4 regions of the Streptomyces syringium genome follow, and region 1 is predicted to be linked to each of the others. Evidence: riboswitches for the same ligand, from Rfam matches in the RefSeq annotation. Region 1 holds a riboswitch; each other region holds the start of a gene.
What was found. Region 1 has a riboswitch for cyclic di-AMP ahead of JO379_RS05290 (C40 family peptidase). Riboswitches for the same ligand answer to the same signal wherever they lie in the genome.
Positions count from the first base shown of each region.

Region 2: another riboswitch for cyclic di-AMP. It lies ahead of JO379_RS16075 (M23 family metallopeptidase); the one in region 1 lies ahead of JO379_RS05290 (C40 family peptidase).
Region 3: another riboswitch for cyclic di-AMP. It lies ahead of JO379_RS03945 (C40 family peptidase); the one in region 1 lies ahead of JO379_RS05290 (C40 family peptidase).
Region 4: another riboswitch for cyclic di-AMP. It lies ahead of JO379_RS13790 (LysM peptidoglycan-binding domain-containing protein); the one in region 1 lies ahead of JO379_RS05290 (C40 family peptidase).

Region 1 is NZ_JAGIOH010000001.1:1,204,734-1,212,458, forward strand. It holds gene JO379_RS05275 (dienelactone hydrolase family protein) at 1-628, opposite strand, end outside; gene JO379_RS05280 (ATP-dependent Clp protease proteolytic subunit) at 830-1,465, shown strand; gene JO379_RS05285 (hypothetical protein) at 1,472-1,780, shown strand; cyclic di-AMP (ydaO/yuaA leader) riboswitch at 2,100-2,285, shown strand; gene JO379_RS05290 (C40 family peptidase) at 2,290-2,760, shown strand; gene JO379_RS05295 (ATP-binding protein) at 3,118-3,546, opposite strand; gene JO379_RS05300 (helix-turn-helix domain-containing protein) at 3,812-4,690, shown strand; gene JO379_RS05305 (DUF397 domain-containing protein) at 4,700-4,975, shown strand; gene JO379_RS05310 (8-amino-7-oxononanoate synthase) at 4,979-6,148, opposite strand; gene bioB (biotin synthase BioB) at 6,297-7,517, shown strand; gene JO379_RS05320 (adenosylmethionine--8-amino-7-oxononanoate transaminase) at 7,510-7,725, shown strand, end outside.
Region 2 is NZ_JAGIOH010000001.1:3,649,762-3,657,486, forward strand. It holds gene JO379_RS16065 (aldo/keto reductase) at 1-134, opposite strand, end outside; gene JO379_RS16070 (MFS transporter) at 216-1,718, opposite strand; gene JO379_RS16075 (M23 family metallopeptidase) at 1,917-3,203, opposite strand; cyclic di-AMP (ydaO/yuaA leader) riboswitch at 3,215-3,380, opposite strand; gene JO379_RS16080 (PP2C family protein-serine/threonine phosphatase) at 3,601-4,962, opposite strand; gene JO379_RS16085 (DEAD/DEAH box helicase) at 5,220-6,866, opposite strand; gene JO379_RS16090 (cold-shock protein) at 7,095-7,298, opposite strand; gene JO379_RS16095 (DUF6227 family protein) at 7,500-7,725, opposite strand, start outside.
Region 3 is NZ_JAGIOH010000001.1:854,875-862,599, forward strand. It holds gene JO379_RS03935 (alkaline phosphatase PhoX) at 1-1,050, opposite strand, end outside; gene JO379_RS03940 (rodlin) at 1,250-1,660, opposite strand; gene JO379_RS03945 (C40 family peptidase) at 2,004-2,477, opposite strand; cyclic di-AMP (ydaO/yuaA leader) riboswitch at 2,482-2,646, opposite strand; gene JO379_RS03950 (cytochrome P450 family protein) at 3,193-4,392, shown strand; gene JO379_RS03955 (MFS transporter) at 4,529-5,809, opposite strand; gene JO379_RS03960 (amino acid adenylation domain-containing protein) at 5,840-7,417, opposite strand; gene JO379_RS03965 (non-ribosomal peptide synthetase) at 7,465-7,725, opposite strand, start outside.
Region 4 is NZ_JAGIOH010000001.1:3,124,306-3,132,030, reverse strand. It holds gene JO379_RS13815 (SurA N-terminal domain-containing protein) at 1-458, shown strand, start outside; gene JO379_RS13810 (nucleoside triphosphate pyrophosphohydrolase) at 493-1,467, shown strand; gene JO379_RS13805 (DUF6479 family protein) at 1,570-1,995, shown strand; gene JO379_RS13800 (cytochrome P450 family protein) at 2,174-3,439, shown strand; gene JO379_RS13795 (transglycosylase family protein) at 3,606-4,604, shown strand; cyclic di-AMP (ydaO/yuaA leader) riboswitch at 4,864-5,046, shown strand; gene JO379_RS13790 (LysM peptidoglycan-binding domain-containing protein) at 5,050-5,775, shown strand; gene eno (phosphopyruvate hydratase) at 6,069-7,349, shown strand; gene JO379_RS13780 (FtsB family cell division protein) at 7,521-7,725, shown strand, end outside.

The DNA.
Region 1 (7,725 bases):
CCTCGGTGGTGTGCGTGACACCCGCGGCGTCCAGGGCCTGGCGGAGCTCGCCGATGGTCTGGGGCGTCATGTCGTTCTCCGCGAGACCGAGGTGGACCTCGGCGGCGAGCTCGGGGATGTCGCGGTGCGGGCTGTCCGGCGCGTCGGTGACCAGGAAGCCGGGGTGGAATCCGGCGACGGCGGCCACCCGGCCGGGGTGGGCCGTCGCGGTGCGCATCGCCAAGGCGGCGCCCATGCAGTAGCCGATCACGGCGACCGGTCCGGCACCCACCTCGGGCTGGGCGGTGAGGAATCCGAGGTAGGCGTCGGCATCGCGCAGGACACGCTCGGAGGTGTGCGCCTTGACCAAGGGCATCAGCCGCTCGAAGACCGCCGGCCGGACCTCTTCCCCGATGTGCCCGGGAAGTTCGATCACCGGCGCCGGGCCGTGCCGGTAGTAGAGGTTGGGGACGAGCACGTAGTACCCGTGCCCGGCCAGCTCGCGGGCCATCTCCTCCAGCACGGGCCGCACGCCGAAGGCGTCCGGGTACAGCAGCACCCCCGGGTGCCGCCCGCCACCGTCGGGAAAAGCGGCGAAAGCGTCGGCCTGGCCGTCCGCGGTGGGAATCTGCAGAGACTTGGTGGGCATGGCGGATCATCCTTCCTTGCCCCGATGCCCGCGCACAAGGGTTGAGTCAACGACGGGCCGGGGCCCACCACCCCGGCACCGCCGCGCTCACGCCCAGAGCGAAACCACGTCCGATCCGTTGCCGCGCCGAGCCGCGCTGAGCCATGCTCATCCGAACGATCTGTACGTCCTGTACATTTTTTACGGACGAGGAGTGCCACCATGCACCGACCCACGGCCCGCTATGTCCTGCCCGAGTTCACGGAGCGCACGAGCACCGGCGCCCGCACGATGGACCCGTACTCCAAGCTGCTGTCCGAGCGCATCGTCTTTCTGGGCACGCAGATCGACGACACCTGCGCCGGCGATGTGATCGCACAGCTCATGTACCTCGAACACGCGGCGCCCGAGCGGGACATCTCGCTCTACATCAACTCCCCCGGCGGCTCCTTCCCCGCCATGTGCGCCATCTACGACACGATGCGCTACATCGGCTGCGACGTGGAGACGATCTGCCTGGGCCAGGCCGCCTCGTCCGCCGCCGTGCTGCTCACCGCCGGCACCCCGGGCAAGCGACTGGCGCTGCCGAACGCGCGCGTCCTCATTCATCAGCCGTCCCTCAGCGAACCGGTCCAGGGCCAGCCCTCCGATCTGGAGATCCAGGCGGGGGAGATGTCGCGCATGCGGGACACGCTGACGGAGATGCTGGTGCGGCACACGGGGCAGAGCGTGGAGCGGGTCGACCGGGACATCGAGCGGGACACCGTCTTCGACGCCGCGGCCGCGGTGGCGTACGGGCTCGTCGACCGGCTCACCTCCAGCCGCAAGGGCCCGGGCGTGCCGCTCGGCGCGAGGTGAGCCGCGATGTGGCCGCCCCAACTGCCACCCCTGCCCGCCCTGACCCGCGCCGAGGGCGAATTGGTGGACCGGTATCTGGAAGTACTGGATCTTCTGGGCCGGATCAACCCGGCCCGCGCGCATGACACGTACGCCGGACTACGGGCGGCGCAGGCTCTGGTGGTCGCGGCGACGGGGCTGCGCGAGGCGTTGACGCTCATGCACGAGCGAGGCGAACGCGAGGTGCACACCGGAACACTCGCGCGGGCGATGCTGGTCCTGGACGGGGAGCGGCGGGCCGCACGGGTCACCATGCCGCCGAACACGCCGGGCTGATGAGCCCGGACGCGCGCCGGAACGACCGGCCGGGCGACACCTCAACGCGATCTCCCGCAGACAGCGGACCCTGCGTAGACATCGCGCAGTGATCGATCCGAGCCGCGCGCGCACGAGGCGATCACGGAGATCAACTCGCCGCAGGTGAACGGCTCAACAGGGTTGAGCGGTGGGCGTCAAACCGTCCGGTGTCCACCCGAACACGCCAGAGGTGACCAGGCTCACATATCACCGGATCCTCTCGGAATCCGTGCCGCGGCTGCGCCAAGATCCAGGCGACGACAAGACCCCGCCACCGCGGCGGGGCGGTCCGGGCGGACGCCGAATCCTGCCGCCGCCCGGATGACTGGTCGACACGAGTGCATCGGCAGGAGTGGAGGACCCGAGTACGGCGGGACGACCGGCACCACTGGCCGTCCCTTGGGGTGAAGCCGCCTCGGCGGCCGGGCATCTTCGCCTGCCCGAACCCGACAGGTCATCCTTCATAGGCGGCAGACGAAGGGTTGCGTATGGCCGCGCACAAACGACCAACGAAGTTCTCCAGGGCCAAGGCCGCCTCGGCCCTCACCCTCGCAGCCGTCGGCGCCTCGGTGCTGGTGCCCGGCGGTTCGCCCGACGCCGAGGCCGCGAACGTCTCCACCCTCGCCCTGCGGATAGCGGAATCGAAGCAGGGCGCTCCCTACCAGTGGGGCGCGACGGGACCGTACAGCTTCGACTGCTCGGGGCTGACGCAGTACTCGTACAAGCGGGTCGGCAAAAAGCTGCCCCGTACCGCCGCCGCCCAGTACAACCGCGCCCGCCATGTGCCCGGCTCCGCCCGCCAACGCGGGGACCTGGTGTTCTTCCACTCCGCCGGCGGCGTCTATCACGTGGGCATCTACGTCGGGAACGGCAGGATCCTGCATGCTCCCAAGACCGGCGCGGTCGTCCGCCACGAGCGGATCTGGACCAGAAGCGTCAGCTACGGCCGCGTGAACTGAAAGCGCCGACGGTGGCGTGCCGCGACGGCCGCCCCCGCCACCGTCCTCGCCTCCCTGTGCGCCGACACGGCAAAGGGTGTGTTCCCACCCGCCGACGGCGGACACGACTGTGGTGCCGCGGCCCCTCGTTCGCGACGGGGGCCGCCGGCCCCGACCGGGCACACGGTCGCCTTCACCGGCAGCGATCCGGAACGGGTAAGGGCGCGCCTGCCCGCCGGTGACCTGCCCGAGCCGCTCGACCCGCCTTGTCCGCGAGCACCGTGCGATCACCGTGCGAGCCCCTGGGCCGGGTGGTGGACCCCTCGGCCTTCTCGAGGCCACGGGGCCCACCGCCCGGCCCACAGCCGCGCGGGGCGGTCAGGGTACGGGCACCGTCCAGGGCAGACAGATCCAGACCGTCTTGCCGCCGTCGGCCGTCGGGGTGACCGACAGTCTGCCGCCGCGCTCGGCGGTCAGACAGCGGATGATGACCATGCCGCGGCCGTTGTCCTGCTGGACGGCGGCGGGCAGCCTTCTCGGATAGCGGGGGTGACTGTCCGTGACGCCGATGCGCAGCTGCTCCTCCCGGTCGAGCCGGACGTCCACGGTGAAGGTGGGCGACTGGCCGCGGGTGTGCTGCACGGCGTTGGTGGCGAGTTCGGAGACGATCAGCCGAACCGTGTCGGCGTCCTCGGTGCCGTCCGCCAGCCCCCATTCCGCCAGTACACGCGCGACATAGCGGCGCGCGTCGGACACCGAGGCGGGGGCGCTCGGCAGGGTTACGGTTGCTTCCTGGTGATCCGCCATGGCGCTGTCCCTTTCCTACCGAGGCCGGGCTCCGACGCGTGACGCAGGGCACTGACGCGGTGACGTCGGGAGCGGTCTCGGACGGCTCTTCGTCACAGAGTGCCACCGTCGGCGTCCGAGAGTGAGCGATCCACCGGAAAATGCATATATCTGTCGCTCGAAGCGGTGAACTCTGCCGGGAGCGACCACATTTGGGTGGCGCACTCGTCTATTGACACTGACGTATGGATGTGGACGTGTTCACCTTGGCCGAAAGGGAATACCCATGCGCTACGGACCCGCGGTGCGTCGACGCAAGCTCGGCGCGGAGCTGCGCCGCCAGCGTGAACTGGCCGCGCTGACCAGCCGGGAGGCGGCGTGCGCGGTGGGCTGGCACCAGTCGAAGGTGAGCCGGATCGAGACGGGCTGCAGTGGCGTGAAGCCCTCGGACGTCGCCCTGTTGCTGGATGCCTACCAGGTGACCGACCCGGAACTGCGTGCGCTGCTGGGGGCGCTGTGCGGCGCGGGGTCGGCGGATCCGGGTGAGGGCGCGGGGGCTCGGCGGGGTTGGTGGTACGCCTACCGCGACCGGCTGCCGCCCGCCTATCTCGATTTCATCAGCCTGGAGTCCGAGGCCTCCCACCTGCGCACTTTGGAGACCACGGTGGTGCCGGGGCTGTTGCAGACGCCGGAGTACGCGCGCGCGGTGACCCGCGCGGCGCTGAACGACCCGCCCCCGGAGCAGGTCGAGGAGTTGGTGCGGGTGCGGATGGCCCGCCAGTCGGTGCTGCGGGGCGAGCGTCCACTGGAGTTGTGCGCGGTGCTCGACGAGGCGGTACTGCGTCATGAGGTCGGCGGCCGGGAGGTGATGGCGGGGCAGTTACGGCACCTGGTGACCACGGGGCACATGCGGCACGTGCGACTGCATGTGCTGCCGTTCTCCGCGGGCAGCCATATCGGCATCACCGGCCCTTTCGTTATTTTCTCATTTCCGCGCATTGCAGATCTGGATGTGGTGGTTCTCGACCACTTGACGAGTAGCCTCTATCTGGAGCGGAAAGAAGACCTCCGGGCGTACGGTTCCGCTTTCGCCACCCTGCGGACCCGCGCCCTCTCGCATGAGAACTCGTTGGATTACATCGCCGGGCTCCATGACGGCGTGTGAGGAGGCACCATGCCCGCAATGCCTCGCTATGTCCCTTCCCCCTCTGCCCTGCGTGCCGCGAGGTGGCGGCGCAGCAGCTACAGCACCGGAATGAACAACTGCGTCGAAACGGCCCCGCTCGGCCCGGACCTGCTGGCCGTACGGGACTCCAAGCGCACGGCCGGACCCGTCCTGTCGTTCTCGCCCGCCGCGTGGTCCTCGTTCGTGGGAGACCTCCGCGGCGGTGGCCTCGGCCGCCGCCGCGGGGCCGGGGCGGCCGATGGGGCCACCGCCACCAGGAGTTGAGCGTCAGGCGGCCGGTGCGGTCCGCAGGACCGTGCCGGCCGCCTCCTCGATCTGCCGGTCCGTGAGGTCCGCGCGCGCCGTCAGCCGCAGCCGCGAGACGCCGTCGGGCACGGACGGGGGGCGGAAGCAGCCGACCGCGAGCCCGGCGGCGCGGCAGTCGGCCGCCCATCGCACGGCGGCCTCCGGTGAAGGGGCCCGGACGGACACCACCGCCGCGTCGGGCCGTACCGCCGTCAGCCCCGCCGCCGTCAGCCTCCGGTGCAGCTCGGTGGCGACGTGCCGCACCCGGGCCGCGCGCCCCGGTTCGCGGCGCAGCACCGCAAGGCTCGCGAGCGCGCCGCCCACCGCCGCCGGGGCGAGCCCGGTGTCGAAGATGAACGTCCGTGCGTGGCTGACGAGATGCCGGATGACGCGCGCGGGGCCTAGCACCGCGCCCCCCTGGCTGCCCAGCGACTTCGACAGGGTGACCGTGGCGACGACGTCCGCGTCCCCCGCCAGGCCCGCCGCGTGCACCGCGCCCCGGCCCCCTTCGCCGAGGACCCCGAGTCCGTGCGCGTCGTCCACCAGCAGCGCCGCGCCGTGCTCCCGGCAGGCCTCGGCGAGCGCGGCCAGCGGTGCGGCGTCGCCGTCCACGGAGAAGACGGAGTCGGTGACGGCGAGGGCCCGGCCCTCGTGCGCCCCCAGCGTCTTGCGGACCGCTTCCGCGTCGGCGTGCGGGACGACGGCCGTCTCGGCGCGGGCGAGCCGGCAGCCGTCGATGAGCGAGGCGTGGTTGCCGGCGTCGGAGACGACGAGCGGGACCGAAGGGGACGAACCGGACAGGTTCGGCGGGCCGCACAGGGCGGTGACCGCGGCGAGGTTCGCGGCGTACCCCGAGGAGAAGACGAGCGCCGCCTCGAATCCGCAGAACCCGGCGAGGCTCTCCTCCAGCCGGGTGTGCAGGGCGGTGGTGCCGGTCACCAGCCGGGAGCCGGTGGCCCCCGCGCCCCAGCGGCGGGCCGCGCCGGCGGCGGCCTCGGTGACCTCGGGGTGACGGGTGAGGCCCAGGTAGTCGTTCCCGGCCAGATCGACGAGCGGCGAGTCGGCCGGCCGCGGCCGTAGGGTCCGTACGAGCCCGGCGGCCAGCCGCCGCTCGTGCTCCGCGTCGATCCAGTCGAACGGATCCTGGGGCATCGGCCGTCCTTCGCGTTCTGTGGGGTTTGCATAGAACGTAGCCGCCGATGGCCCTGGTCAGGGTGTGGCAATACACACACATGAATCGGCCCCCGTTGTGCGATCTCTACCTTGGCCGGGAGTGCTGCCGTAGGCGAGGATCGGCGCCATGGACCTGCTGAACACGCTGGTGGACAAGGGGTTGCGGCGGGAGCTGCCGACCCGCGAAGAGGCGCTCGCCGTACTGGCGACCACCGATGACGACCTGCTCGATGTGGTGGCCGCGGCGGGCAAGGTGCGCCGCCGGTGGTTCGGACGGCGGGTGAAGCTGAACTACCTCGTCAACCTCAAGTCGGGGCTCTGCCCCGAGGACTGCTCGTACTGCTCGCAGCGGCTGGGCTCCAAGGCCGAGATCCTCAAGTACACCTGGCTCAAGCCGGACGACGCCTCGAAGGCGGCGGCCGCGGGCGTCGCCGGCGGTGCGAAGCGGGTCTGCCTGGTCGCCAGCGGGCGCGGCCCGACGGACCGGGACATCGACCGGGTCTCGAAGACCATCGAGGCGATCAAGGAGCAGAACGAGGACGTCGAGGTGTGCGCGTGCCTCGGGCTGCTGACCGACGGACAGGCCGAGCGGCTGCGGGCAGCCGGAGCCGACGCCTACAACCACAACCTCAACACCTCCGAGGCGACGTACGGCGACATCACCACCACCCACACCTTCGCCGACCGCGTCGACACCGTGCAGCAGGCCCAGGCGGCGGGGATGTCCGCCTGCTCCGGGCTGATCGCGGGCATGGGCGAGAGCGACGCGGACCTGGTGGACGTGGTCTTCGCGCTGCGCGAGCTGAACCCGGACTCGGTGCCGGTCAACTTCCTCATCCCCTTCGAGGGGACCCCGCTGGCCAAGGAGTGGAACCTCACCCCCCAGCGCGCGCTGCGCATCCTGGCGATGGTGCGGTTCGTCTGCCCGGACGTGGAGGTACGGCTCGCGGGCGGCCGTGAGGTGCACCTGCGGTCGATGCAGCCGCTCGCGCTGCACCTCGCGAACTCGATCTTCCTGGGCGACTATCTGACCAGTGAGGGCCAGGAGGGCAAGGCGGACCTCGACATGATCGCGGACGCCGGCTTCGAGGTGGAGGGCACCGGCACCACGACGCTGCCCGCGCACCGGGCCGACGCGATGGCGTCCGGCTGCGGCGGGCACGGGGGCGGCGGCTGCGGCCCTTGCGGGGACGGGGAGACGGGCGCGGCCGACGGGGCCGCGGCCACCGCGGAGGGAGAGCTCCCGGCTCCGGCCGGTGAGACCCGCACGGACGCCGGCGAGGCCCGTACGGATCTGGTCGCCGTCCGCCGTCGTGGCGCCGGCACGGAGCTGCCTCCCAATGCCTGAGCCGCTCACCGCGGGCGAGTTGCTCGCCCTGGACAAGCAGCACGTCTGGCATCCGTACGGGCCGATGCCCGGCCGGGTCGACCCGCTGGTCGTCGAGTCCGCGTCGGGGGTGCGGTTGCGGCTGGCCGAACCGGTCGACGGCGTGGCCGAGTTGATCGACGGCATGTCCTCGTGGTGGTCGGCGGTCCACGGCTACAACCACCCGGTG
Region 2 (7,725 bases), 2.4 Mb from region 1:
TTGCCGCCCGCCGCCGCGTACGCGTCGAGGACGGCGAAGGACTCCGCCTCGTCGGCCGTCCACCCGAAGACATTGCCGCCGAGGGCGAGCGGGTGGACAGAAAGGTTGCCGATCTTCTTGTGAATGTCAGCCATGGGGACACACAACAGCCGGGCAGAAGTTCGTATTCCGTCCGGTTCCGATTCCGGGGCCGCAACGCCCTCGCACCGATCCTTTCAAGCCTCGGCCGTCACCGCCCCCGCCTCCGGGGTGGGCGGGTCGGGCGGGCCCGGCGTCGACGGCTTCTTCGCCGTCGACAACGGCTCCGCGATGTCCTCCAGCGAGCGGCCCTCGGCCGGGACGGCCAGGAACGCTGCCACCAGCCCGGCCAGGCACATCAGCGCCGCGCCGATCTGGAAGGCCAGGACCGTGTCGCCGACGACGCCGCTCGCGGTCAGTGAGGCGAACAGCAGCGGGCCGCTGATGCCGCCCGCCGCCGTGCCCAGGGCGTAGAAGAAGGCGATCGCCATGGCCCGGGTCTCCATCGGGAAGACCTCCGAGACCGTGAGATAGGCGCTGCTCGCGCCCGCCGAGGCGAAGAAGAGGACGACGGCCCAGCAGGCGGTGAGGGTATTGGCGCTCAGATGCCCGCCGTCGAAGAGCGCGGCCGTGCCGAAGAGGAGCACACCGGACAGCAAATAAGTCGACGAGATCATGATGCGGCGGCCGATGGTGTCGAAAAGCCTGCCGAGGAACAGCGGGCCGAGGAAGTTGCCGACCGCTATCACCGCGAAGAAGTAGCCGGTGCGGGACGTGGACACGTCATAGAAGGTGGTGAGAATGGCCCCGAAGCCGAAGGTGATCGCGTTGTAGAGAAAGGCCTGGCCGATGAAGAGCGCGAGGCCGAGAATCGCCCGGCGCCGGTACTGGGAGAAGACCGTGCGGGCGATGGTGCCGAATCCGATGCTCTTGCGCTGGTGGATCGTGATCTGCCGCGTGGGTGGCGGCAGCACCTCGCCTTTCTCCATCTCGATGCGTTGCTCGATGGAGGCCACCAGCACTTCTGCCTCTTCGCCGCGTCCATGGATGAAGAGCCAGCGTGGGCTTTCCGGCACATGGCGCCGTACGAGCAGGATGGCCAGCCCCAGGACGACGCCGAAGCCGAAGGTGATCCGCCAGCCGAGGTCGGCCGGGAAGATGTTCGTGTCCAGCATCAGGATGGACAGCAGCGATCCGCCGATCGCACCGAGCCAGAAACTGCCGTTGATGATCAGGTCCACGCGGCCGCGGTAGGTGGCGGGGATCAGCTCGTCGATGGCGGAGTTGATGGCCGCGTACTCGCCGCCGATGCCGAAGCCCGTCAGGAAGCGGAAGAGGAAGAACCACCACGTGGAGAAGGAGAACGCGGTCATCGCGGTCGCCGCCAGATAGACGGCGAGCGTGATCATGAAAAGCTTTTTACGGCCGAAGAGGTCGGTCAGCCGGCCGAAGAAGAGCGCCCCGACGCAGGCGCCCGCGACGTACAGCGCCGCCGCCAGGCCCGTGACCTGCCCCGAGGTGATGGACAGGCCGCTGTCCTTCTCGGACAGACGCCCGGCGATATTGCCGACGACCGTGACCTCCAGCCCGTCCAGGATCCAGACGGTGCCGAGGCCGATCACCACCGTCCAGTGCCACCGGGACCAGGGCAGCCGGTCGAGGCGGGCAGGCACTGAGGTGGTGATCGTCGCATCCGTCACACACCCCGAGTTCCCACCTGAACCTGAAGCATTCGTGGCAAAGGTGTGGTTATCGGGACCGATTATCGACGTCGTGCGGGACGGGCAGTGGGCGTAGGGCCTCTACGTTCGTAGGAGCCGTTTCCCGCCCGTACCCCTTACGAAACTGCCCCGCGCCCCCGACAAGCAGCCCCACGCCCCTTACGGCTGCAGGCCTCGTTACGGCTCCAGGCCTCGGCCGCGCAGCCACGACAGCGGGTCGACCGGCGAGCCGCCGCCCGGCCGGGTCTCCAGGTGCAGGTGGGGGCCCGTGACGTTGCCGGTCGCACCGACCCGGCCGATCACGTCGCCCGCCGAGACCTGGCCGGAGGTGACCACCATCGAGGAGAGGTGGCAGTACCAGATCTGGGTGCCGTCGTTCAGCGTCAGCACGACGCGGTAGCCGTACGCGCCCGCCCACCCCGCACTGGTGATCGTGCCGCCGCCGACCGCCTTGACCGGGGTACCGGTCGGGGCGGCGAAGTCCGCGCCGGTGTGGTTCGCGGACCACATGTCGCCGGCCTGGCCGAAGCCCGCGGTCAGCGTGTATGAGCCGACGGGGAGGGAGTACGAGCCCGAGCTGTGGCCGCCGCCCCCGCCCGAGGGCTCCGACCCGCCACTCCCGGATTCGCTCGCATTTTCGTCGGAAGATTCGTTCGAAGACTTCTCGGCGGCCTTCTCGGCCGCCTTTTCCGCTTCCGCCTTCTTCTTCTCGGCCGCCGCCTCGGCTTCCGCCTTCTCCTTCTCGGCGGCAGCCTGCTCCGCCTTCTCGGCCGCCGCCTTCCGGTGGGCCTCGGCGGCCTTCTTCGCCTCGGCCTCGCGGGCCTCCTCGTCACCGAGGTTCTGCTGGTGCTCGGCCTGCTGGAGGATGCGGGCGCGCAGCGCCTCGCCGGCGTCGGACGTGCCCCGGGCCGCCTCCTCGGCGGACAGTCCCGCCTGGGTCAGCGGCTGATCGGCACCGGGAGCCTGCGCCGCGGCGGAGCCGGAAGCGGAGTCCTTCTTCTTGTCGTCGTCATCCGCCAGCAGCGCACCGAAGCCGGGGATGTTCTGCGCCACGTCGGGCACGGATATCGGCGTCGCCGGGCGGTCCTGGGCGGTCGCCATGCCGCCCGCGCCGACCGCCGCGATCACGCCGACACCGAGGACCGCGCCACTGCGGGCCATCGTGCCGCCGCGCTGCTTGACGACGCGGTGTCTGCCGCGGACCGGGGCGACGGACTCCGCGGTGGGGTTCCACACCTCCCCGGGCTCCCCGGCCGGCTCGGCGGCGGCCACGGGGGTCACGGTGGACGGGGCGGCGACGACGGGCTCGGGCGTCAGAGGAGTCATGTACGCGGGCACGATCGAAGGCTCCGGCGCGTAGGCCCCGGCTCCGTACAGCTCGGTCGGCTCCGGCTGCTCGTACGACCCGTAGGGCCCGTACGACTCGTAGGAACCATCGCCGGGGGCAGGCTTGTTGGACGCCACGAGGGCGACTCCTTTCCTTCCTTCTCGCCTACCGGGTTAGCTGACGGGTTCGGAGCAGGAAGGTCTCCTACGGGCCGGAGTACGGCCCGATTCACCCCAAGTTTGGTGGTTCCCCGGTTCCCGGTTGTCGCTGGTGGTGCAGATGGTGCTGTGCCCGCGGGATTCGGCGAAGGCGCACGGTGCCGCCTCTTGCGGCGGCTGTGACGACCGCGCTGCGTTATCGAACGTTAATAGACATGGCTGGCGGATTCCAAGCCGAACGCCCGAACCCACCGGCTTTCGGGGCCTACTTCACAGGACACGCGGGTTTCCCGGCAGGCGAGTTACTGCGCGCTACCGGAACACCACGGAGTTGATCCCTCGTCAGCCGACATCCGCGGCACGTGCCGATTCAAGATCATTTACCGTCGTCGGGAGAAGCAGCGGGGGAAGCGGGGGGAGAAACGGCAGCAGATCCGTGCGGGGAAGTATGCGTCCGCGTGGACGTCACGGTCGCGGTGAGGGTGCCGCGCGCGGCGGCCACGGGATGGTGGAAGCCGTCACCGCGCCGGATCGCCAGAAGGGCCATGTCGTCGGCCGTGTGACCGCCCGAGTGGCGGGCCACGTCCGCGGCGAGCAGGTCGAGGAGCGCGTCGGGGCTCCGGAACTGTCTGCCGCGCAGCCGCTCCTGCGGGACGTAGAAGACGCCGTCCGCGTCCCGCGCCTCGGTCACCCCGTCGGTGAACAGCAGCAGCGTCGAACCCGCCGGGAACTCCCGCTCCTCCGCCCGGTCCGGCCACCCGCCCAGGTCCCCCATGCCGAGCGGCAGCGCCGGCACCTCCGGGTACGTCTCGTCCACCCGCCCGTCGATGTGCAGCAGCAGCGGGGGCGGGTGGCCGCGGTTCACCAGGCGCAGCGTGTTCGCCCCGGGCGGCACCTCCGCCAGGACGGCGGTGGTGAAGCCCTCGGACTGGTCCAGGTTGGCGCGCCGTCTGCCCTCCCGCCGCAACGCGTGCTCCAGCCGTGCCGCGAGCGCTTCGAGCGTGCGTTCCTGCTCGGCGGCCTCCCGGAAGGCTCCGATCACCACCGCGACGGCCTCCACCGCGCCCAGGCCCTTGCCGCGTACGTCACCGACGATGACGCGCACGCCGTGCGGGGTGTCCTGGACGGCGTAGAGGTCGCCGCCGATCCGGGCGTCGGCCTGGGCCGCCACATAGCGCGCGGCGACGCGCATCCCGGCGATGCGGGCGGGCGGCGTCGGCAGGACCGCGCGCTGGGCGGCCTCGGCGATGCCGCGCGCGGAGGCGAGCTGCTGGTCGCCGTGGCGCACGATGCGGTTCAGGCCGAGGGCGAGGAGGGAGACGGCCGTGACGGTGACGACCTCGGTCGTGGACTCGGCCGTGTCCTGTACGCGGTGGTAGACCGCGAGGGTGATGGCCGCGCCCACGGCCGCCACGGCGGTCGTCGCGGTGGCGCGCAGGGACAGCAGGGCCGCCGCGACGAGGGGGGCGGAGCAGAAGAAGGGGGCGTAGGTGAAGCGGGGAGGGGTGAAGTAGTCGAAGGCGGCGCCGCCGACGATCAGCAGGGCCGGGAGCCATTTCGCCGCGCGGCGGATGGCGGTCCAGTGGGACTCCCCGCCGTTCCGCGGTGGCGGGTTCCACGGGGGGTTCGATGCCGGATCGCGGGCCGGATCACGGGCCGGATCGTCTGCCCGGCCGCGTACGGGTTCACGTGCCGGGTCGCGTGTCGAAGCCGACCCGGGCTCGCCTCGCTTCCCCACCGTGTTCTCTCCTGACCGGCCGTCCCGCGCGTATCCCCTCAGCCTCGCGCGTGACGCTCGCGCGGGCGACTGGTACTGCGCCGTTGGTGGGTGAGCCCTGAGATCTGTCCGGCGGATTTCGGCTGCGGGCCGTCTGCCGCCTGCGGCGGTGAGCGCCCTGCGGGCGCGTCCTCAAACGCCGGACGGGCTGGTTGTGGCTGAGCTCAGCCACAACCAGCCCGTCCGGCGTTGAAGACCGTCAGGTCACTCCGTACGCGTCACGCCGCGGACGGACGACGGCCGCCGCCGCCTGTGCCGCCGCCACCGCCGCCGCTGCGACGGCCGCGGCCGACCGCGTTGCCCGGGCGGGTGCCGGAGCGGCGGGAGCCCTCCGTGCCGTTGCCGAAGCCGCGGAACGGGCGGCTGCCGCTGTTGCCCGAGCCGCCCGTGCCGGAGCCGGAGGCGTCCGTGCGGGTGCGGCCGCGGCCCCCGCGGCTGCCGCGCGAGCTCGACGACTTGCCGGTGCCCTGCGGCTGGGCCGGGGCCGGGGGCGTGATGACGACCGGGACACCACTGGGCTCGCGGGCGCCGGTGATGCGGGCGAGCTCCGGGTCGGTCGGGTACGTCTTGATGACGTTCGGCGTGATCTGGGCCGTGGTCATCATCCGGGACATCTCACGGCGCTGCTCGGGCAGCACGAACGTGACGACCGTGCCGGACTCGCCGGCGCGCGCGGTGCGGCCACCGCGGTGCAGGTAGTCCTTGTGGTCGGTCGGCGGGTCGATGTTCACGACGAGGTCGAGGCCGTCGATGTGGATACCGCGCGCGGCGACGTTCGTCGCGACCAGGGCGGTGACCTGGTCGGTGCGGAACTGGTCCAGCGTGCGGTTGCGCTGCGGCTGGCTCTTGCCACCGTGCAGCGCGGCGGCCCGGACGCCCTCGGACAGCAGCTTCTTCACCAGGCGGTCGGCGCCGCGCTTGGTGTCGACGAACATGATCACGCGGCCGGCGCGGGCGGCGACCCGGGTGACGGAGTCCTTCTTGTCCTGGTCGGTCACGTGGAACAGGTGGTGGTCCATCGTGGAGACCGCGCCGACGGAGGCATCGACGGAGTGCGTCACCGGGTCGGTGAGGAAGCGGCGGACGAGCCGGTCGACGTTGCGGTCGAGGGTCGCGGAGAACAGCATGCGCTGACCGTCCGGGTCGACCTGGTCGAGCAGCTTGGTGACCTGCGGCAGGAAGCCCATGTCGGCCATCTGGTCGGCCTCGTCCAGGACCGTGATCCGCACGTCGCCGAGCTTGGCGTCACCGCGCTGGATGAGGTCGGCGAGGCGGCCGGGGGTCGCGACGAGCACCTCGGCGCCGCGCGCGAGGGTCTGCGCCTGGCGGCCGATGGACATGCCGCCGACGACCGTGGCGATCCGCAGGTTCACGGCGGTCGCGTACGGGCTGAGCGAGTCGGTGACCTGCTGGGCCAGCTCACGGGTGGGGACGAGGACCATGGCGAGCGGGCGCTTGGGCTCCGCCCGTCGGCCCGCGGTACGGGCGAGCAGCGCCAGGCCGAAGGCCAGGGTCTTGCCGGAGCCCGTGCGGCCGCGGCCGAGGACATCGCGGCCGGCGAGCGCGTTGGGCAGCGTCGCGGCCTGGATCGGGAACGGCTCGGTGACGCCTTCGCGGGTCAGCGTGGCGAGCAGGCCGTTCGGCATGTCCAGCGCGTCGAAGGACTCGACGGGCGGCAGCGCGGGGGTCGTGCTGACCGGCATCTCGAACTCGCCCTGGAGGGGAGCGGCGGCGGGCTTGCGGCCCTTGGACTGGCCGCCACGGGGCTGACCGCCTCGGGAGGACTGCGGGCCACGCGCGCGCGACGGGCGGGCGGAGCCGCCGTCGGCGGAGGACGAGCGGGCAGGGCGGGCTGAGCGGGTCATTCGGGGACCTTCCCTCAATGGGGTGGCACGCCCGAGATCAAGGACTTCGCATCGCGAGGCCGTCCGGGACGGACGGCGGCGGAAAAGCCTGGGCGCGCTGGTGCGGGGGCAACAATGGGGCCCGCACCCAGTGGTGCGGGCCCCATTGCGTTAATGCTCTATGCGATACCCGGTCGAGTCATCGGGCCGAAAGGCCTTGACTCAGTCGACCGGGCGGGCATCCGATCGTCAGGCAGCGACGATGTTCTCGGCCTGCAGGCCCTTCTGGCCCTGCGTGACGTCGAAGGAAACCTTCTGGCCCTCGAGCAGCTCACGGAAGCCGGAGGAGGCGATGTTCGAGTAGTGGGCGAAGACGTCCGGGCCGCCGCCGTCCTGCTCGATGAAGCCGAAGCCCTTTTCAGCGTTGAACCACTTCACGGTGCCAGTAGCCATGTCTATCTCCTTAATGGGATGGGCCCCACACCGGAATAGACCGGCAAAAACAAAAATGCGCCTTCGGTTACAAAACCGTCAGGCGCACACGAGTTCATGGGTACCACAACTGCAACTTGAAAGACCATAGCACACACAGGCGGCCCCCCGTAACCCCCACCGCCGCCCCGGTTCCCCGGGGCCCCGCCGCGGGCCGGCCGGCTACAGCTCCACGCCCTGCGCGCGGGCGTGCCGGTCCGCCGCCACCTCGGCCTCCGCCTCGTCGAGGTAGACCTCGCACACCAGCCGGCCGTCGGCCGTCAGATTGTGCTCCAGCTCCCAGAGGCTGACCTCGCCGCCGCCTTCCAGCAGGAACGCGTGCTCGTAGAAGCGGCACCACGTCGCATCCCGCCCCGCGCCCCGGCGGCGCGGCTTGGTGATCAGCGCG
Region 3 (7,725 bases), 350 kb from region 1:
GGCCGGCCCGGTGATCTCGGAGCCGGACTGGCCGTCGATCCGCAGGAAGGGGGTGACGATGTCGTCCGGGGTGATGAGGCAGATCTCCATGGTGCCGCCGTCCTCGGCGACGAAGAGGTCGCCGGAGGACGTGCCGGTGACGTTGTCCACTCCGGTGAGCGGTGCGCTGCCGCTCACCAGCGAGTCGTCGTAGGCGAGTTCGATGGTTCCGGCCGCCGCGTTGTACTGCCAGACACGGTTGTCGCCCTTGGTGGTGAACCAGCAGGTGTCGTCGGCGTAGTAGCAGCCTTCGCCGCCGTTGAAGCGCTTGGCCCCGGCGACCTGGTTGCGGGTGGCCGTGCGGGCGCCGGACGGGTCGGGGACGGCCCCCCAGGTGACGGGCCCCGAGGTCCCGGAGCCCATGGTGAGCACCTCGAGCTTCCCGGCCGAGAGATCACCCCAGGTGGTGGGGGTGAAGCGGTAGAAGCAACCGTCGGTGACGTCCTCGGTCAGATAGACGACCTTGCGGACCGGGTCGGCGGCGGCCGCTTCGTGCTTGAAGCGGCCCATCGCGTCGCGCCGCACCGCCGCCTTCACGCCCCACGGGTCGGTCTCGTAGACGTAGCCGCGGTCGACCTCCTCGCAGGACAGCCAGGTGTTCCACGGCGTCCTGCCGCCCGCGCAGTTCTGGCGGGTGCCGGAGAGCACGCGGTACGCCGCGACGACGGTTCCGGCGGCATCGAAGCGCAGCGCGCTCGCTCCTCCGGAGGGGTTGATCTCCGAGTTGGAGACGTAGATCCAGCCGGTGCCGTCGGCGTAACAGGCGCCGCCGTCCGGGGCGTTGTGCCAGGTGTAGGAGGTGCCGGAGACCTTCTGTCCGGACCGGGCGACGATCCGGGCACTGAAACCCTTCGGCAGCCGGAGACCATTGCCGTCGGCGGCGCCGAGCGGTCCGTAGGGTCCGGCGCCCGGCTGGGCCGGGCTCGCGTAGGCGGCGCTCCACAGTGAGCCGCCGAGGGCGGCGGCCGAGGTGCCGACGACGGCCGCGCGCAGGAAGGTGCGACGTTCCACGGTCACTCCAGGGGACTTGGGGGGTGCCTCGTCACCGACCGGCGGCGAGGCCTGGTCTCCCGGACCATAAAAGCGCAGAGTTGACAGTACATCAACAAGAAGTGAACTGAGGTGATCAATTGCGTCGGCGCACGGGAATCCCCCTGTTCCGGATCCCGCATATCCGGAACAGGGGGATGAACGCCAAGGCTCTGGGCCGTCAGTGCCCGTCGTGCGCGCTGTTCCCGGAACCGTTGCCCGTGAGGATCGGGATCTCGTCCAGGATGTGCGACAGCTGGTCGTCCCCGTCGCTGATCGTGGAGTTGTCGGTGCACTGCTGCTGCTGCTGCGAGGTGAGGATCGGGATGTCCTGGACACCGATGTTGAGCAGCGCGATGAGGGACTGGACACCGATCTTGCCGATACCCAGGCACGGCTTGTTGAGCGTGCCCTGGATCAGGCTCATCTGCGGGCTCTGCTTGCCGCCGGTCTTGGTGTTGCCGTAACCGGTCTTCGCGGCGTTGCCATTGGCGACGTCACCGTTGTCGTTGCCGATCGCCATCGCGGGAGCGGTGATGGCGCCGACCGCGGAAACCGTCATCGCGGTCGTGGCGAGTACCTTCTTGAGCACGTCCATGCCTTTCGATCGATTAGCGCCCCTCACAAGGAAGCGACCTGAGTAACTCCGGTCGATTTAAGAAGTTCCGGACATTCACTCATTTGAGCCAGCCGGACCATGGGCGACACCATCGAAAGGCAACCGTCAAAGGGCCACCGACCGCCCGGGAGACAGGGCGGGCCATTGCGCACGCACGCGCGGCGCACTTCCGGGGCGGCCAATGGGGTGACGGCGCCCGGGCGTTTCGGATTCGGCTGGTAGCGTGCTGCGCGCAGCGGTGCCTCCGCAGCCGTCAGCCCGCCCGGACATTGCCCCCACAAGAGCGTCCGGGCGGGCTTTTGAACAGCCTCAAGGGCTACTTGACGCGGCCGTACCAGACACTGTTCGTCCAGATCTTCTCCAGCCGCACGGACTTGCCCGGCTTCGGAGAGTGCCAGATCTGATTCTTCCCGGCGTAGATCCCCACGTGGTAGACGTTGCTGCCCGAGTGGAAGAACACCAGGTCGCCCGGCTGTCGTGAGCCGGCCGAAAGGTGCCTGGTCTTGTTGTACTGCGAAGCCGCGGTGCGCGGCAGCGCCTTACCCGCCTTCTTGAAGGCGTACAGCGTCAGGCCCGAGCAGTCGAAACGGTTCGGACCGGTGGCGCCGTACTGATACGGCGACCCCTTCTTGGAGGCCGCGATCTGCAGCGCCTTCGTTCCCGGAGTCGCCGCCTGTGCGTCGGTTGCCAGTGTCGGGATCAGCATCGACGCGGTGACGGTGGCTGCGGTCAGAACCGATGCGGTTCCGGCCCGGGAAAGCAGTGCGGGTATGCCAGGGAACGCAGACATGCCAAAGCCCTTCGTCATCCGCCTACGAAAGGTGACCTGTCGGGTTCGGGCTGACAAAGTTGCCCGGCCACATACGTGGCTTCACCCCAAGAACCACTGCCATCGTGGTTCGTCGTGCTTGGGTCTCCCGCTCCTGCCGATCCTTGATCTGAATCTGCACCCGGACGGCGGCAGGACTCGGCGTCCGCCCGGGTCGCCCGCCTCTGTGACGGGTTCTTGTGTTCGAGCAGAGATCCTGCATCATCGACCGCTCAAAATCAGAGCCCAAACGGCCTTCTGTGAACTTGTTCACTTCGCGTCGACTCGAGGAACCGGCGGCTGATTTCGCCCCGCCCGAACCTCCGTCAACAGCCCCCGCACAGCGGAAATCAGTGTCGGGCGGAGCCTGAAAGCGGCTGGATATCAAGGGAGTTACCGGCGGTCGCGGCCGAATCCCGTCGAGCACCGGAAGAACGGCCCGGGGTGCACACCCGGCGGTTCCGCCGGCCACCCCGCCCGACGACTGAATGGCAGCCTCCGCATTATCCGCGACCAGGGCGGACTGACGGGTGATGAGCGACCGCAACCCCTCGCGTTCGACGGCGACGACGGCGGATCCTTCGCGCGACCCAAAGTGTGGACGGCTCCCCACTTAGTGCTACGGTCGGTCCGTCAACTGGGGGCCCATCCCCACTTGGGCTCCGGTCATGCCCCGGAGACGACGAAGGGAACGCTTGTGTCCACGCCAACGCTCGAGGACCTCACGCCCGCCGGCACGGACTTCGCCAAGGACCCGCATCCGCTCTACGCGAGCCTGCGGGAGCGGGGGCCCGTCCATCGGGTGCGGACCCCCGACGGGCGCGAGTCCTGGCTGATCGTCGGCAACGACGAGGCCCGGGCCGCCCTGACGGACCCCCGGCTGCGCAACGACATCCGCTACTCGCCGGACTGGGAGGACGACGGCGGCTACGCGATCGGGCTGAACATGCTCCAGGTCGACCCGCCGCACCACACGCGCCTGCGCAAGTTCGTCGCCAAGGAGTTCACCCCGCGCCGCATCGAGGAGCTGCGCCCGCGCATCTCGCGGTGGACCGGCGAACTCCTGGACGCGATGCTGCCGCTCGGCCGCGCCGACCTCGTGGAGTCCTTCGCGCTGCCACTGCCGCTGACGGTCATCTGTGAGCTGCTCGGGGTGCCCGTCGGCGACCGCGCGGCGTTCCGTGAGTGGTCCAACGAGGTCGTCCTCCCCAGCAGCCCGGAAGCCGCCGGTGCCGCGGCCCAGGCGATGACCGCGTACTTCGTCTCGCTCATCGAGGCCAAGCGGCAGTCGCCCGGCGACGATCTCCTCAGTGCCCTGACCACCGCCACGGACGACGACGGCGACCGGCTCTCACCCGACGAACTGCTGGGCATGGCCTTCGTCCTGCTCGTCGCCGGCCACGAGACCACCGTCAACCTCATCTCCAGCGGCGTCCACGAGCTGCTGCGCCACCCCGACCAGCTGGCGGCACTGCGCGCCGACTGGTCCCTGCTCGACGGCGCGATCGAGGAGATGCTCCGCTACGGCTGCCCGGTGGAGCGGTGCGCCTTCCGCTACACCGCCGAGCCGGTGGAGATCGGCGGCACCACCGTCCCCGCCAGGGAACCGGTGATCGTCGTGCTCGCCGCGGCGGCCCGCGATCCCCGGCACTTCCCCGACCCCGACCGCTTCGACATCCGCCGCGAGGCCCGTGGGCACCTCGCCTTCGGTCACGGTGTCCACCACTGCATCGGCGCCCCGCTCGCCCGGATGGAGGCGGCCATCGCCCTCAAGGCGCTGCTGGAGCGCTGCCCGGACCTCGCCTTCGACGTCGACCCCGCCGCGCTTTCCTGGCGGCCCAGCATGGCGCTGCGCGGGCTGCTCGCCCTGCCGGTGAGGTTCACACCGCAGCGGTAGCGCGCGGCTTTCCGGGGCGGACGTACGGGTGGCCCGAACCCGTCGGAGACCGACGGGTTCGGGCCACTGTCGTGACGGGCGGGCAGCCAGGCACGCCCGACCTGAAATGACCGCACTCTTGCTCGATCACGCTCTCTTATGCCGCTTCCACCGGCTCCGAGGAGAGCGAAGTCGGCTCGAAGTCACGCATCGTGCGCAGCGGCGAGCACAGCAGCACCAGCGGGGCGAGCACCAGTCCGGCCGCGAAGATCCACAGCGTCTCCCGGACGCCGATGAGCGCGCCGAGGGCACCCGCCAGCAGACCGCTCAGCGGGAGGACGCCCTGGACCAGGAAGCGCATGGTGGCCGTCATCCGGCCGAGCAGGTGCGGCGGGCACTCCGTCTGGCGGTACGTCACCTGGCAGATGTTGTAGAGGGTGATGCCGGCCGACTGGACCACCGCGCCGAGGATGAACAGCCCGATCCGCCAGTCCTTCTCCGCCAGCGGCAGCAGCAGTCCGAACGGCGCGGTGGCGAGCAGGGACAGCCAGGTGAGCCGGGCCGCGCCGATGGCCTTGGAGAGCCGGCCGACGACGAGCGCGCCGAGCATCGCACCGATCGTGGACACGGCGAGCACCCAGCCGACCGCCGCGGCCGGCAGTCCGACGGTCCGGCTCAGGAAGAGGACCTCGAGGGTGATGGTCGCGCTGAGGAAGAGGTTGGTCGCCGCGGTGTTGAGGGCGATGAGCCGCAGGGTCCGGTGGCCCAGGACGTAGGACAGGCCCTCGCGGATGTCCGTGAGCAGCCCGCCCTTGCGGGCGGCGGCGGGCTGCTCCTCGCGGGCGCCGATGCGGCCGAGGAGGATCACGGAGGCCAGCGAGGTGACGGCCTGGCCGGCTATCGTCCCGGCCGCGCCGAAGGCCTGGACCATGAATCCGGCGATGCCGGGGCCGCCGAGCTCGGCGGCGGAACGGACCGTCTCCAGCTTGGAGTTCCCGTTGATCAGCTCGGAGTCCCCGACCAGCGTGGGCAGATAGCTCTGGTCCGCGACATCGCCGAAGAGCCGGGCGCAGCCCATCAGCAGTGCCACGGTGTAGAGCAGGGGCATGGAGTGCAGGTCCAGCAGATACGCGAGGGGGACGGCGGTGAACAGCACGACGCGCACCGCGTCCGCGGCGATCATCACGTTGCGGCGGCGCATCCGGTCGACCCATGCCCCGGCGGGCAGTCCGAGCACCAGCGCGGCCGCCTGTTCCGCGGCGGCCAGCAGGCCGACCTCCCAGGGCGAGGCGTGCAGGGTGAGCACGGCCATCAGCGGGAGCGCGACGTAGGTGATGCTGCTGCCCAGTTCATTGCAGATGTGGGAGGACATGAACAGCCGGAAGTCGCGGCGGCGCCGGCGGTCGGGCGCGGCGAGTTCCGCGGTGGAGACGGACACCTGGGTTTTCCTTAACTGTGGGTCGTCGGTCTAGCGGGACGAGGCGGTGGCGAGCGGCCGGTCCGCTGTCCGCGCGGGATCCGGCAGGGCGCGCGGGTCGAGCTTGCCGCCGGGGGTGCGCGGCAGTTCGGCCAGCACGACGACATGGGACGGTACGAGGTAGCCGGGCACTCTGTCACCGAGGAATCGGCGGATGTCGTCGGGCTCCACGGTCGTGCCGGGGGCGGCCACGACGTAGGCGGCCAGCTGCGGTTCGTCCCGGTCGCGCAGGGCGCGGGCCACCACCTCCTCGACCGCGGGGTGCGCCGCGACGGCCGCTTCGACCTCCTTGAGCTCCACCCGGTGCCCGCGGATCTTGACCTGGTCGTCGGAGCGGCCGAGGAACGCGAGCGTCCCGTCGGCGCCGCGCCGGACGCGGTCCCCGGTCCGGTACATGCGCGCGCCGTGCTCGGTGGTGAAGGGGTCGGCGACGAACCGCTCGGCCGTCGGGCCCGGCCGGCCGTGGTAGCCGCGGGCCAGGCAGCCGCCCCCGATGTACAGCTCGCCGGCCACGTCCGGGGCGGCCTCGCGCAGTTCGCCGTCCAGGACGTAGGCGCGGGCACCCGGCAGCGGTACGCCGATGGGGATCACCTCGTCGCCCGGGCGCCCGGCGAGTGCCGCGGGGTGCGGCTCGTAGGTGGTGGCGGTGATCGTCGTCTCGGTCAGCCCGTAGGAGCTGATGACCGGGGGGCCGCCGGCGGCGAACCAGCGGACCAGGTCGGCGATCCGGCCGGCGTCGCTGCCGATCACCACCTGGCGCAGCGCCCGGGGCAGGGGCCGGGGGCGCCGCTCGACGTCCCGGGCCCACTGCGCCCAGTAGGGGGTGGGCAGGTTGACGAGCGTGACGCGGTGGTCGGCGAGGAACGGCTCCAGTTCGGCGGGCGAGAGGACGTTGTCCTCGACGAACACGGCGGCGCCGCCGGTGCACCAGGTGGGTACGGCCTCCTCCAGTGACACGTCGAAGGCGGGGGCCGCGAACTGCAGCACCCGGTCGTCGGCCGTCAGGGCGTACCGTCCGGCGAGCGCCGTGGCCTGGTGGGTGAGGGCGGCGTGGGTGACGGCGACGGGCTTGGGCGTGCCGGTCGAGCCGGAGGTGAAGAGGACGTAGGCAAGCAAGCCCGGCGCGATGTCCGCGACGGGGCCGCCGTCGGCTCCCGCGCCGGTGGCCGCTTCGTCGGTGGCGGCCCAGAACAGCTCGGTGCCGCAGCGGGTGCGCAGCCCGGTGGCGTCGGCGCGGGAGGGGACGACGGCGTGCCGGGCGCGGGCCGCGGCGACGAGGGTGCGCAGCCGTTCGTCGGGGGCGTCGAGGTCGACGGGCAGCAGGGCGGCTCCGGTGTACCAGATGCCGAGCAGGCCGACGGCCCAGTGGGCGCCTCGGCGTACGCCGAGGACGACGGTGTCCTCGGGACCGGCTCCGGCGCTGCGCAGGTCGCGTGCCAGGGCGCGGGCGCGCCGGTCGAGTTGGCGGTAGGTCAGTTCCTGGCCGGGGCCGCTGACGGCGATCGCGTCGGGGGTCCGGGCCGCCTGCCGCGCGATGCGCAGCGGGACGGGGGCGTCCGTCCGGGTCATGGGGGCTCCTCTCGAAGGGCGGGGTGCGGCGGGTCAGCCGGTCGCTGTCAGCCGGTCGCGGTCTGCCGGGCGCGCGGGCGCAGGGCCGGGCGGGCGGGTGCGGGGGTGGCCGTGGCGAGCCGTGCCACGACGCCGGCCGGGGTGGGCGTCTCGAACAGGTCCCGGATGCTGACCTCGGCGCCGAGGGCGGTGCGGATCCGGCCGACGAGGCGGGTGGCGAGGATCGAGTGGCCGCCGTGGGTGAAGAAGTCGTCGTCGAGGCCGGCTTCGGGGAGGCCGAGGACCTCGGCGAAGATCGCGCAGACGGC
Region 4 (7,725 bases), 1.9 Mb from region 1:
CGCAGCGGTCCTCCCCGCAGGGGCAGCAACTGCTGGCCAACAGCGCCCGGCTGAACCAGGACACCCTGATCCGTCTCGTCCAGAACCGGATCGTGCAGCAGGCCGCCGAGGACAACGGCGTCGAGGTCACCCGGCGCGAGGTGCAGCGGCGCCGCGCCGAGGTCGAGCGGTCCAACGGGGGAGCGGAGACGGTGCGGGCCCGGTTCCTCGCCCTCGGCATCGCGCCCGACCGGATCGACGAGGCGCTGACCATGGACCTCACCCGGGCCAAGCTGGACGGCAAGCTCGGCGCCGCCCGCACCAACGACGTCCTGCGGCGCACCTCCGACGCCCTGCACGTGGACGTGAACCCGCGCTACGGCACCTGGGACCCCAAGCGCGGCACCGCCGAGCCCGCGCAGGAGCCGTGGCTGCGGGCCGCCGCCCCCGCCCCGGGCGAACCCGAGCGCCCGGCGTGAGCCGCCACCGGTGCCGTCGCCTACGCTCGGCGGTGTGAACGACTCCGCACCTGGCCGCATCGTCCTGCTCACCACCAGCCACCGGGTCGCCCCCGGTCTGCTGTCCTGGCCCGCCTGGCAGGTGCTGCGCGCCGCCGACCGGGTGCTGTGCGCCGACCCCGCCCACCCGCAGCTGCCGTATCTGCGGGAGGCGGGGGTCGAGGTCGAGGAGGGCGCCGCGACCGCCCGTGAGCTGGTCGACTACTGCGTGAGCGACGCCCGCACGGCCGTGGTGCTCACCTCGGCCGTCGGCGAGTCCGCCCTCACCGACGGGCTGGCCCGGCTCGCGGGCTCCGGCCGCGAGACGATGCCCGCCCTGGAGCTCCTCCCCGGCTCCTACGACCTGCCGGGCGCCCGCCTGATCGACCTCGTCCAGGTCATGGACCGGATCCGGCGGGCCTGCCCGTGGAGCGGCATCCGCACCCACGAGGACCTGGCGAAGTACGGCCTGGAGGAAACGTACGAGCTCCTGGAGGCCATCGAGACCGGGGACCGGGAGTCGCTGCGCGAGGAACTGGGCGACGTGCTGCTCCAGGTCGTCTTCCACGCCCGGATCGCCGAGGACGACGCGGACGAGCCGTTCTCCGTCGACGACGTGGCGGGGGTGATCGTCGACAAGCTCATCCACCGCCACCCGCACGTCTTCGGCGAGGAGTCCGCCGAGACCCCCGAGGACGTCAAAGCGCACTGGCTGCGGACGAAGGCGGTCGAGAAGGAGCGCGAGTCGGTCACCGAAGGGGTGCCGCTCGGTCAGCCGGCCCTCGCCCTGGCCGCGAAGCTGGCCTCCCGCGCCCGGGCCGAGGGCCTGGACGTGACCCCGCCGGCCGGGGACGGCGTCGGCTACGAGCTGCTCGCCCTGGCCGTACGGGCCGAGGCGGACGGCGTCGAGCCGGAGACCGCCCTGCGGGCCGCGGCCCGCGCCTACCGCGACGCGATCCGCGCGGCCGAGGGCGGCGCCGGCGGCGTCTGACCCCGCGGCGGGCGGCCCGCGCCCCGGGGGTACGCGGAGGGCCGGGCACCCGTTCGGCCCAGATTCGGGCCTGCCCGCGCGCAGAGGGGGTAACCGGACCGCATGCTGGAGAACATGGACCTCGCCAACCGCGACCATCTCGTCGGTATCGCGCCCGCGGTCGTCGGCGTGATCGTCACCATCCTCCTGATCGTCGCCGTCTTCTGGGGACGCCGGAAACGTGACGCGGAACCGCCGCCCCCGGCCGCGCCACAGCGGCGCATGGGCGCGTGGAGCACGCCGGAGGAGCAGCGCGAAGGCCCCAAGTCGCCCGACCACGGCCCGGGCCACGCCGACGAGGAGGGCACGGTCGGCTATGTCACCGAGCACCACGAACAGAACGAAGTGCCGCCACTGGACCAGGAACACCGGATGCTGCCGCACGAGCTGAACCCCGCCAGCCACGAGGAAGAGCTGTCGGAGGAGCGCAAGAAGTGGCACGAGGGCGGCAGCGGTGGCTTCGGCAGCGGCGGCGGGGGTCATACGTAGGCCGTCTGTGCCGCCTGCGGCGGCGGGCGCCCTGCGGGCGCGTCCTCAAGCTCCCCCAGCTACCGTTGGGAGGTGCCCCCAGCGGGCTGCAAATGCAGCCCGTCCGGCGCTTGAGGACCCCGCCGCGCAGCGGAGGTGCACAGGTCAAGACCCGCAGGGCCCGAGGTAGCGTCGGGGGGTGCACGAGAACAAGGACACACCCCCCGCGCCGCCCCTTTTCACCTGGGAATTCGCCGCCGACCCGTACCCCGCGTACGCCTGGCTGCGCGAACACGCGCCCGTGCACCGCACCGCCCTGCCCAGCGGCGTCGAGGCCTGGCTCGTCACCCGTTACGCCGACGCCCGCCAGGCCCTCGCCGACCAGCGGCTGTCGAAGAACCCGGCCCACCACTCCGAGTCCGCGCACGGCAAGGGCAAGGTCGGCATTCCGGGCGAGCGCAGCGCGAACCTGATGACGCATCTGCTCAACATCGACCCGCCGGACCACACCCGGCTGCGCCGGCTGGTGTCGAAGGCCTTCACCCCGCGCCGCGTCGCCGAGTTCGCCCCGCGCGTGCAGGAGCTCACCGACCAGCTCATCGATGCCTTCATCGAGAAGGGCGAGGCGGATCTGATCCACGAGTTCGCCTTCCCGCTGCCCATCTACGCGATCTGCGACCTGCTCGGTGTGCCCCGCGAGGACCAGGACGACTTCCGCGACTGGGCGGGCATGATGATCCGCCACGGCGGAGGGCCGCGCGGCGGGGTGGCCCGGTCGGTGAAGAAGATGCGCGGCTATCTCGCCGAGCTGATCCACCGCAAGCGGGAAGAACTGGGCGAAGGAGGCGACGACGACCTCATCTCCGGCCTCATCCGCGCCAGCGACCACGGCGAGCACCTCACGGAGAACGAGGCCGCCGCGATGGCCTTCATCCTGCTGTTCGCCGGCTTCGAGACCACCGTGAATCTGATCGGCAACGGCGTCTACGCCCTGCTGCGCAACCCCGGCGAGCGCGAGCGCCTGCAACGCGCCCTGGCGGAGGGCGACGAGAGCCTGCTCGCCACCGGTGTGGAGGAACTGCTGCGTTACGACGGGCCGGTGGAGCTCGCTACCTGGCGGTTCGCGACCGAGCCGATCACCCTGGGCGGGCAGCGCATCGCCGCCGGCGACCCCGTGCTCGTCGTGCTCGCGGCCGCCGACCGCGACCCCGAGCGGTTCGCCGAGCCGGACACCCTCGACCTGTCCCGGCGTGACAATCAGCACCTCGGCTACGGGCACGGCATCCACTACTGCCTGGGCGCGCCGCTCGCCCGGCTGGAGGGCCAGGCCGCGCTCGCGACCCTGCTGCGCCGCCTGCCGGACCTGCGACTCGCCGCCGACCCGGAGGAGTTGAGGTGGCGCGGCGGGCTGATTATGCGTGGTCTACGCACGCTTCCGGTGGAATTCACTGCGCGTATCAGATGACCATACGTCAACTCACGTGACCTTCGCGTGACCTCCGCTACACCGGCTTGTGACTCCTGTGGTCCGTCGCTATGTTCGACCACCATCAACTGAGCCGCCAACGAGAGGCCAACGCATGCGCTCCGGCAACGGTAGACACCGCAGACCCCGTCAGGTACCGGCGATCGTGGTCGCGGCGGGGGTGACGGGCGCGTCCCTCGCCATGCCGCTGCTCGCCGCCACCGGCGCGAACGCCGCGGAGGCCGAGACGTGGGACAAGGTCGCCCGGTGCGAGAGCGGAGGCGTCTGGAGCTCCAACGCCGGCAACGGCTTCTTCGGCGGACTGCAGATGACGCAGGAGATGTGGCAGCAGAACGGCGGTACGGACTACGCGCCGCGCCCCGACCTCGCCAGCCGCTCGCAGCAGATCGCCGTGGCCGAGAAGATCCTCGCGAGCCGCGGCCCGGACGCCTGGCCGAGCTGCGCGGTGTCCTCGGGGCTCGCGAAGGGCGGCAAGGCGCCGGAGGTCAACCCCGGCAGCACGCACACCCCCGAGCCGGAGGCGCCCGCCAAGCCCGCGCCGACGCGCAACACCCCCTCCACCCCGTCGACCCCCTCTCCCGACTCCTCCGAGACCGAGAAGCCGTCCGAACCCTCCTCCTCGCCGTCCCCCTCGTCCCCGTCGTCCCCCGACTCCTCTCCCTCGCCGTCCGCGCCCACAGGGACCGACGAGCCGACCGGCAAGCCCACCGAGCCGGTGCCCGGCGACTCCGCGCACCCCACGGACGGATCGTCCGAGGGCGGCAAGCACCGCAAGCCCTCCACGGACGACCCCACCGAGATCCCCTCGACCACACCCGGCACCCCCTCCGGCACGCCGACGCCCGACGGCACCGACGGCTCGGACGGCACGGACGGCGCGAACGGCACGGACAAGGAGCACTCCGGGACGCCGCGTTCGGACGACGGCCGCGCCTCGCGCGACGGGGGTACGCGCACGGACCAGCCGGGCGCCGGCGACTACACGGTGCGCCCCGGTGACAATCTGTCAGCCATTGCGGAGCAGCACGCCGTCGAGGGCGGCTGGTCCTCCCTCTATGAGGACAACAAGAAGGTGGTAGGGGCCGATCCGGACCTGATCCAGCCTGGTCAGAAGCTTGAGGTCAAGAAAAAAGCCGGGAAATAGAGCAGACTTCGCGGGGAATGTCCGTTCCAGTCGAAAGTGAGACATGGGTCTCGTTGACTTCTGGTCGGAAGGCGCTCGTCCGGAGTTTGTTCATGGTCTCTCACCTGCGGAAACAAGGTGTTCCCGTGGGTAACAAGAGGCAACTGTGGCTGGAATCAGGGGTTTGAACCCGTACGCCGGCTGTGTCTAACGTCGTCACCGCTCGCCACCGCGAGCACCACGGCCGCCACGCCGAATCCTGCCGGCGGCCGGAGGGGTCGTCGCGAAAGCGCCGTAGGCAGGAGCGGGGGAACCAAGGTAGGCGCCGGAACGGCCCAGCCGGTCATTCGACCGACGGGGGCGGGACGGCTTGGGGTGAAGCCGAGTGTGCACCGCACACCAGGCCGGGCAACTCACAGCCCGAACCCGACAGCTCACCTCGTAGGCGTCGGTGAGGAAACGACTCATGTCCAAGGGCAAGCACCGTCGTCCGTCCAAGGCCGTTCGCATCGTCACGCTCGCCGGTGTCGCCGGTGTCGCCGTGGCCGCGCCCCTGATGGCCGCGACCTCCGCCAGCGCCGCCTCCGTCGACACCTGGGACGCCGTCGCGCAGTGCGAGTCCGGTGGCAACTGGTCCATCAACACCGGCAACGGCTACTACGGCGGCCTGCAGTTCTCGCAGTCGTCCTGGAACGCCGCCGGCGGCCAGGCCTACGCCGACCGCGCCGACCACGCCACCAAGAGCCAGCAGATCGCCGTCGCCGAGAAGCTGCTCGCCATGCAGGGCCCGGGTGCCTGGGGCTGCGCCGGCGCCGGTGGCCTGACCGCCGGCGGCCCGAAGGCCGACGTCGACACCTCCGGCTCCTCCTCCTCGTCCTCGCGCGGCACCTCCACCAAGTCGCACGCGGACCGCAGCGAGCGCCAGGCCCCGAAGCAGCAGGCCGCCCCGAAGGCCGCCCCGCAGGCCCAGGCCGACGACGAGGACGACGCCCCGGCCCCGGCCCCGAAGGCCACCCCGAAGTCCTTCAAGAAGGGCGACGGCGAGTACGAGGTCAAGGCCGGCGACACCCTCGCCAAGATCGCCGAGGCCAAGAAGGTCAAGGGCGGCTGGCAGAAGCTGCACGAGCTCAACAAGGACATCGTCGAGAACGCCGACCTGATCTTCGTGGGCCAGCAGCTGCACCTCAGCTGATCCGGCGGGCCGGCCACCGCGCCGCGCCCCCAGTGCTCACAGCGGACCGCCCCGCTCCGACGCGCCTTCCCCCCGGGGCGCGCCGGAGCGGGGCTCCGCCGTTTCCGGGGACGACTCGACTGCCCGGCCCCCGGTGTCCGGATTCTCCGCTCGGCGAACACATCGGCTATTCGTCCGATGATCTCGGCATTTGTGCGGTTTTTCGGCTCGCCAGGTGGTCCACCGGCGGGGGGAACCCCCGGAGCCCGTTAGGCTCGGGGGCAGAACTTCAGACACACACGAAGGAGACGCACGTGCCGTCTATCGACGTCGTCGTAGCTCGCGAGATCCTCGACTCGCGAGGCAACCCCACGGTCGAGGTCGAGGTCGGCCTCGACGACGGCTCCACGGGCCGTGCGGCCGTGCCGTCCGGCGCCTCCACCGGCGCCTTCGAGGCCATCGAGCTCCGCGACGGTGACAAGAACCGCTACCTCGGCAAGGGTGTCGAGAAGGCCGTCCTCGCCGTCATCGAGCAGATCGGCCCGGAGCTCGTCGGCTACGACGCCACCGAGCAGCGCCTGATCGACCAGGCCATGTTCGACCTGGACGCCACCGACAACAAGGGCTCGCTCGGCGCCAACGCCATCCTCGGCGTCTCCCTCGCCGTCGCGCACGCCGCCTCCGAGGCGTCCGACCTGCCGCTCTTCCGCTACCTCGGCGGCCCGAACGCGCACCTGCTGCCCGTTCCGATGATGAACATCCTCAACGGTGGGTCGCACGCCGACTCCAACGTGGACATCCAGGAGTTCATGATCGCGCCGATCGGCGCGGAGTCCTTCTCCGAGGCGCTGCGCTGGGGCACCGAGGTCTACCACACCCTCAAGGCCGTCCTGAAGCGCAAGGGCCTGTCCACCGGCCTTGGCGACGAGGGCGGCTTCGCCCCGAACCTCGGCTCCAACCGCGAGGCCCTCGACCTCATCCTCGAGGCCATCAAGGAGGCCGGTTACACCCCCGGCCAGGACGTCGCGCTCGCGCTCGACGTCGCCGCGTCCGAGTTCTACAAGGACGGCTCGTACGAGTTCGAGGGCAAGTCCCGCTCGGCCGCCGAGATGACGGACTACTACGCGGAGCTCGTCGCCGCGTACCCGCTGGTCTCCATCGAGGACCCGCTGTTCGAGGACGACTGGGACGGCTGGAAGACCCTCACCGAGCGTCTCGGCGACAAGGTGCAGATCGTCGGTGACGACCTGTTCGTCACCAACCCCGAGCGCCTCGGCCGCGGCATCGAGGAGGGCGCCGCCAACGCCCTGCTGGTCAAGGTCAACCAGATCGGTTCGCTGACCGAGACCCTCGACGCCGTCGAGCTCGCCCAGCGCAACGGCTTCAAGTGCATGATGTCCCACCGCTCCGGCGAGACCGAGGACGTCACCATCGCCGACCTGGCCGTCGCCACCAACTGCGGCCAGATCAAGACCGGTGCCCCGGCCCGCTCCGAGCGCGTCGCCAAGTACAACCAGCTGCTGCGCATCGAGGAGATCCTCGACGACGCCGCGGTCTACGCCGGCCGCAGCGCCTTCCCGCGCTTCAAGGGCTGACACCCGGCTGACACCCCGGCCGGCACCCCCGGCTCAAGGGCTCTGAACGGGAGCTGAACATTCCCGGCCGAAAACCCTCCCGGGACAGACGGCAGCCTCACTACGTCCTCGGCCACGGTCCCGTACCGTGGCCGAGGACGTACGTTCGTTCAGAGACCACGGGGAGGCGACGTGGCGGCGGAACGGTTGCCCACCGCGACCAGGCTCAAGGCGCTCGGCACGGTGCTCGTACAGGGCCCGTCGGCCCGTGGCGGCCGGGTCTACCGCGCGCGGCCGCCCCGCCGCAGCCGGCTCACCGGCCGCGCCGCGCTCCTCGCGCTCGTCGTCTGCTCCCTGGTCGTCGCGCTGGCCTACCCCATGCGCCAGTGGGTCACCC